Duganella dendranthematis: one gene and its partner. The protein of the gene in region 1 interacts with the protein of each later gene in a pairwise test. Links are inferred from orthologs where the notes say so. Each region holds a gene or a part of one and is shown in the gene's direction. Other genes may lie near its edges. The genes, in order: nth and aceE.

Region 1 (3,227 bases):
CAACGATCCGAAACTGCCGAAGACCATGACCATGATGGGCGGCCCGATCGACCCGCGCAAATCGCCGACCGCCGTCAACAACCTGGCCACCGAGAAGAAATACTCGTGGTTTGAAAACACCGTGATCTATCCGGTGCCGCCAAACTATCCGGGCTTTGGCCGCAAGGTGTATCCGGGCTTCCTGCAGCACGCCGGCTTCGTCGCCATGAACCCGAGCCGCCACGCCCAGAGTCACCGCGATTTCTACGAACACCTGGTCAAGGGCGACGAGGAAACCGCCGAGGCGCACCGCAAGTTCTACGACGAGTACAACGCCGTGCTGGACATGCCGGCCGAATACTATCTGGACACCATCAAGACGGTGTTCCAGGAGTTTTCGCTGCCGAAGGGCGACTGGTTGGTCGGCGGCAAGCTGGTCAAGCCGGCCGACATCAAGTCGGTGGCGCTGTTCACCGTCGAAGGTGAGCTGGACGATATTTCCGGCGCCGGCCAGACCCAGGCCGCGCACGACCTGTGCAGCAACATCCCGGCCGACAAGCAGCAGGATCTGGTGGTCAAAGGCGCCGGCCACTACGGCATCTTCTCCGGCCGCCGCTGGCGCGAGATGGTATGTCCGGAAATCACCGCCTTCATCAAGAAACACGGCTGATCGTGTGGATAACGCCCCGTCTGACGGGGCGTTTTACTATAATGGCGCTTTAACGCCATCCGCCACGCCGTGTCTACCGACAAAACCCTCGCCGACCGCATCGAAGACGTCCTGCCGCAAACGCAATGCACCAAGTGCGGTTACGACGGCTGCCGTCCGTATGCGGAAGCCATCGCGGCTGGCGCGGCCGACATCAACCAGTGCCCGCCCGGCGGCGCCGAGGGCATCGCCCGGCTGTCGTCGGTCACCGGCCGCAAGGTCATCCCGCTGAATCCCGTGAATGGCCTTGAGCGGCCGCGCGCGGTGGCCTACATCGACGAAGCGCTGTGCATCGGCTGTACCTTGTGCATCCAGGCCTGCCCGGTCGATGCCATCATCGGCGCCGCCAAATTGATGCACACCGTGGCGCCGTCGCTGTGCACCGGCTGCGACTTGTGCGTGGCGCCTTGCCCGGTCGACTGCATCGTCATGTACCCGATCACCGAGACCACCGGCTGGGACGCGTGGTCGCAAGCCGACGCCGACGCCGCGCGCGAACGCCACGACTTCCGCACGTTCCGCCTCAAACGCGACAAGCAAGAGAACGACGCGCGCCTGGCGGAGAAGGCTGCGGCCAAGCTGGAGAAAGTCAACACCATCGAACCGGCCGACGCCGCATCGGCCGCCGCGCTGGAACGCAAGCGCGCCATCATCGCCGCCGCCATGGAGCGCACGCGCCTGAAGAAAGAACAAGAGCAAGAATGAACGCAGCAAAACGCTACGAAATGTTTGTGCGCTTCCGCGCCGCCAATCCCCATCCTGTAACCGAACTTGAGTACACCACACCGTTTGAACTGCTGATCGCCGTGCTGCTGTCGGCGCAGGCCACCGACGTCGGCGTCAACAAGGCCACGCGCAAGCTGTACCCGGTGGCGAATACGCCGCAGGCCATACTGGATATGGGTGAAGAGGAATTGCGGACCTACATCCAGACCATCGGCTTGTACAAGACCAAGGCCAAGAATGTCATGGCCACCTGCCGTATGCTGGTCGAGCTGCACGGCGGCGAAGTGCCGGAAGACCGCGAATCGCTGGAAGCCCTGCCAGGCGTCGGCCGCAAGACGGCCAACGTAGTGCTGAATACCGCGTTCGGCCAGCCGACCATGGCGGTGGACACCCACATCTTCCGCGTTTCCAACCGCACCGGGCTGGCGCCGGGGAAGAATGTCGACATCGTCGAACAGAAGCTGCTGAAGTTTGTGCCGAAAGAGTTTCTACAAGATGCGCACCACTGGCTGATCCTGCACGGCCGCTACACCTGCAAGGCGCGCAAACCCGAATGCTGGAACTGTATCCAGATCGATTTGTGCGACTACCGAAACAAGACGCCAGCGCCAACGAACGCCTGACACTCCCCCAAAGCGTGCGCATACGCGGGGTCTGACCCCGTACGGGGTCAGACCCTTGTGTGGCCCTGCGGGTTAGACCAGCACCAGGTTGTCGCGGTGGATCAGTTCCTGCCCTTCGACGAAGCCGAGGATCGCCTCGATCTCGCTCGACGGCTTGCGCATGATGCGGCGCGTCTCGGCGCTGGTGTAGTTCGACAGCCCACGCGCCACCGGCACACCGTCCGCCGACACGCACGTGATCACCGCGCCGCGGCCAAATTCGCCCTTCACCTCCACCACGCCGATCGGCAGCAGCGACTTGCCTTCGCCGGTCAGCTTCTGCACCGCGCCGGCGTCCAGCACCACCTGGCCTGCGGTGTGCAAATGATCCGCCATCCACTGCTTGCGCGCCGTCAGATGACCGGTCTGCGCCGCCAGCTCAGTGCCGATCACCTCACCACCAGCCAGCCGCGCCAGCACCTCATTCTCGCGGCCATAGGCGATCACGGTATGCGCGCCCGACTTGGCGGCGCGCTTGGCCGCCAGGATCTTGGTCAGCATGCCGCCGCGACCCAGGCTGCTGCCGGCGCCTCCCGCCATCGCCTCCAGCGCCGCATCGCCGGCGCGGCCGTGCTGGATCAGCACCGCCGACGGATCTTTGCGCGGATCGGCGCTGAACAAACCTTGCTGGTCGGTGAGAATAATCAGCGCATCGGCTTCGATCAGATTGGCGACCAACGCACCCAGCGTATCGTTATCGCCGAACTTGATTTCGTCGGTGACCACCGTATCGTTCTCGTTGATGATCGGGACCACGCCCAGGCGCAGCAAGGTGGTCAGCGTCGAGCGCGCATTCAGGTAGCGCTCACGGTCGGCCAGGTCGGCATGCGTCAACAGCACCTGCGCGGTGCCCAGTTGGTGCGCGCGGAAACTGGTTTCGTAAATCTGCGCCAGGCCCATCTGGCCGACGGCGGCGCAGGCTTGCAGTTCGTGGATATCGGTCGGGCGCTGCTCGAAGCCCAGGCGCAGCATGCCTTCGGCAATCGCGCCGGACGACACCAGCACCACCTCTTTGCCCAACGCGCGCAGGCCGGCGATCTGCGAGGCCCAGCGCGCAATGGCGGCGTGATCGAGCCCGCGTCCATCGTTGGTGACCAACGACGATCCAACCTTGATAATGATACGGGTAGCTTTTTGTATGACGGAATTCA
Region 2 (3,519 bases), 2.8 Mb from region 1 along the record:
GCTTGCCTTGGGCGGTCAGTTTTGCAGCACGTGCAGCAATTTCCGCGCGCAGTTTTTGGGAGAGGGCGATTCCGTCGATCAGTTGAGCAGGCATGATTTAACCAGAGTGGTAGAGGGAGAACCGCATTATAAAGCGGCAGCGGCCATCCCGCCGCGTTTTCCGCCATCGCCGAATGCTGCACTGCACAAGGTTTTCATAGGGAAATCCCATAATATGAAATGCCTTATCGTAATTTGAAAAAGGCAAAATAGGCTGCTAGAATCCCCACACATCATTAAAGTAATAGTAAATAATCAGCAAACTCTCAACCCGGAAGCCGCATGGTTCGGGGCACAATCTCAACTCAGGAGACTTAATACATGTCAGCTCAACTTGACCAGGTAACGGCAAACACCGACCCGGATTCGCAAGAAACTAAAGAATGGTTGGATTCCCTGGCCTCAGTGCTGGAACAAGAGGGCCCTGATCGTGCTCACTACCTGCTGGAACGCCTGATCGACCTGGCCCGCCAGAGCGGCTCGGACATCCCGTTCTCGGCCAACACCGCTTACGTCAACACGATTCCACTGTCCCAGGAGCAACACTGCCCGGGCAACCTGGAATACGAAGAAAAACTGCGCTCGTGGATGCGCTGGAACGCCATGGCGATGGTGGTCAAGGCCAACCGCGTTGACGGCGACCTGGGTGGTCACCTGTCCTCGTTCGCCTCGCTGGCCAACATGCTGGGCATCGGCTTCAACCACTTCTGGAAAGCGCCGAGCGAAAACCACGGCGGCGACCTGCTGTACATCCAGGGCCACTCGTCGCCTGGCGTCTACGCGCGCGCCTTCCTGGAAGGCCGCCTGAGCGAAGACCAACTGCTGCACTTCCGTCGCGAAGTCGACGGTGGCGGCCTGTCGTCGTACCCGCACCCGAAACTGATGCCAAGCTTCTGGCAGTTCCCGACCGTCTCGATGGGCCTGGGCCCGCTGATGGCGATTTATCAGGCACGCTTCCTGAAATACCTGCACGCGCGCTCGATCGCCGACACCACCGACCGCAAAGTCTGGGCCTTCTGCGGCGACGGCGAGATGGACGAACCGGAATCGCTGGGCGCGATCGGCATGGCCGCGCGCGAGAAGCTGGACAACCTGGTCATCGTGGTCAACTGCAACCTGCAGCGCCTGGACGGTCCGGTGCGCGGCAACGGCAAGATCATCCAGGAACTGGAAGGCGAATTCCGTGGCGCCGGCTGGAACGTGGTCAAAGTCATCTGGGGTCCGGGCTGGGACGCGCTGCTGCAACAGGATAAAGAAGGCATCCTGCGCAAAGTGATGATGGACACCGTCGACGGCGAGTACCAGAACTACAAGGCCAAAGACGGCGCCTACGTGCGCAAGCACTTCTTCGGCAAGCATCCAAAGCTGCTGGAGATGGTTGCCAACATGACCGACGACGACATCTGGCGCCTGACCCGCGGCGGTCACGATCCGCACAAGATCTACGCCGCCTTCAAGGTCGCGCAAGAACACAAAGGCCAACCGACCGTCCTGCTGGTGAAAACCATCAAGGGCTTCGGCATGGGCAAGCACGGCGAAGCACGCAACACCGCGCACAACACCAAGAAACTGACCGACGAAGCCGTGCGCGAAATGCGCGACCGCTACTCGATCCCGATTCCGGACGATCAACTGGCCGACATCCCGTTCTACAAGCCAGCCGACGACGCACCGGAAATCAAATACCTGCACGAGCGCCGCGCCGCGCTGGGCGGCTACCTGCCGGCCCGTCGCCAGCAAGCCGACGAAAAACTGACCGTACCGCCGCTGAGCGCCTTCCAGAACGTGCTGGACGCGACCGCCGAAGGCCGTGAAGTGTCGTCGACCCAGGCTTACGTACGTATCCTGACCACGCTGCTGAAAGACCAGAGCGTCGGCCCACGCATCGTGCCGGTGCTGGTCGATGAATCGCGTACCTTCGGTATGGAAGGTCTGTTCCGTCAGGTCGGTATCTTCAACCAGCAAGGCCAGTTGTACGAGCCGGTCGATAAAGACCAGGTGATGTACTACCGCGAAGACAAGGCCGGCCAGATCCTGCAAGAAGGTATCAATGAAGCCGGTGGTATGAGCTCGTGGATCGCTGCGGCGACCTCGTACTCGACCAACAACCGCGTGATGATCCCGTTCTATACCTACTATTCGATGTTCGGTATGCAGCGTATCGGCGATCTGGTGTGGGCAGCGGCCGACATGCGCGCACGCGGCTTCCTGATGGGCGGCACCGCCGGCCGCACGACGCTGAACGGCGAAGGCCTGCAGCACGAAGATGGTCATAGCCACCTGTTCGCAGCGGCTGTGCCGAACTGCATGCCGTATGACCCGACCTTCGGTCACGAGCTGGCAGTGATTATTCAAGACGGTATGCGCCGCATGGTGGAAGAACAGGAAGACGTGTTCTACTACATCACCATCATGAACGAGAACTACCCACACCCAGGCATCAAGCCAGGCCAGGAAGAGGGCATCCTGAAAGGTATGTACCTGCTGCAGCAAGGCGACGAGTCGCTGAAACAGCGCGTACAGCTGATCGGCTCCGGCACCATCCTGCGTGAGTCGATCTTCGCGGCTGAACTGCTGAAGAACGACTGGAACATCGCTGCCGACGTGTGGTCCGCTCCTTCGCTGACACTGGTGGCGCGCGATGGTCAGGACGCCGAGCGCTGGAACCTGGTCAATCCGACCAAAGAACAGCGCGTGCCATACGTGGCGCAACTGCTGAAAGACACCAGCGGTCCGATCGTGGCGACCACTGACTACATGCGCGCGTTTGCTGAACAGATCCGCGCCTTCATTCCTAAAGACCGCACCTACCGCGTGCTGGGCACCGATGGTTTCGGCCGTTCGGACAGCCGCGCCAAGCTGCGCGAGTTCTTTGAGGTGAACCGTTACTACATCACGGTCGCCGCACTGAAGTCGCTGTCGGAAGAAGGCAAGATCGACGCTTCGGTGGTTGAACAGGCTGTGGCCAAGTACAACCTCAATCCGAACAAGCCAAATCCGGTGACCCAATAATCCGCTTAGAAAAATACGGAGCAAACGCTATGAGCATTGTGGAAGTTAAAGTCCCGGATATCGGCGATTTCAAGGAAGTTGAGATCATCGAAGTGATGGTCAAGGTTGGCGACACCATCAAGGTCGATCAGTCGCTGATCACCGTTGAATCGGATAAGGCCAGCATGGAGATTCCTTCGTCGGCCGCCGGCGTGGTGAAGGAGATCAAAGTGAAGGTTGGCGAGAAGGTTGCCATGGGTTCGCTGGTGCTGCTGCTGGAGGCCGATGGCGCCGCCGCTGCGCCTGCGCCGGCTGCCGCTCCTGCCGCCGCTGCGCCAGCACCGGCTGCCGCTGCCCCTGCGCCGGCGCCAGCCGCCGCGCCGGCAGCATCGGCCGGCCCGGTTGATGTCAAGGTACCGGACATCGGCGACTTCAAGGAAGTGGAAGTCATCGAAGTCATGGTCAAGGTTGGCGACACCATCAAGGTAG

The links.
Region 2: the proteins of nth (region 1) and aceE interact in binary tests that used the Escherichia coli proteins (3 or more experiments, as listed by UniProt). The link is inferred for Duganella dendranthematis from one-to-one orthologs.

Annotation. Positions count from the first base shown.
Region 1 is NZ_CP051684.1:3,814,989-3,818,215, reverse strand. The notes cover bases 309-3,213. They hold nth (endonuclease III), read left to right. Parts: upstream 309-1,389; coding sequence 1,390-2,037; downstream 2,038-3,213. Other genes in these bases: proB (glutamate 5-kinase), read right to left, coding at 2,110-3,213; rsxB (electron transport complex subunit RsxB), read left to right, coding at 719-1,393; HH213_RS17445 (polyhydroxyalkanoate depolymerase), read left to right, coding at 309-649. Outside these bases: more of HH213_RS17445, read left to right, coding at 1-308; more of proB, read right to left, coding at 3,214-3,227. UniProt on the Escherichia coli protein: DNA repair enzyme that has both DNA N-glycosylase activity and AP-lyase activity. The DNA N-glycosylase activity releases various damaged pyrimidines from DNA by cleaving the N-glycosidic bond, leaving an AP (apurinic/apyrimidinic) site.
Region 2 is NZ_CP051684.1:1,051,800-1,055,318, reverse strand. The notes cover bases 55-3,251. They hold aceE (pyruvate dehydrogenase (acetyl-transferring), homodimeric type), read left to right. Parts: upstream 55-360; coding sequence 361-3,051; downstream 3,052-3,251. Other genes in these bases: aceF (dihydrolipoyllysine-residue acetyltransferase), read left to right, coding at 3,081-3,251; folD (bifunctional methylenetetrahydrofolate dehydrogenase/methenyltetrahydrofolate cyclohydrolase FolD), read right to left, coding at 55-94. Also shown: more of folD, read right to left, coding at 1-54; more of aceF, read left to right, coding at 3,252-3,519. UniProt on the Escherichia coli protein: Component of the pyruvate dehydrogenase (PDH) complex, that catalyzes the overall conversion of pyruvate to acetyl-CoA and CO(2).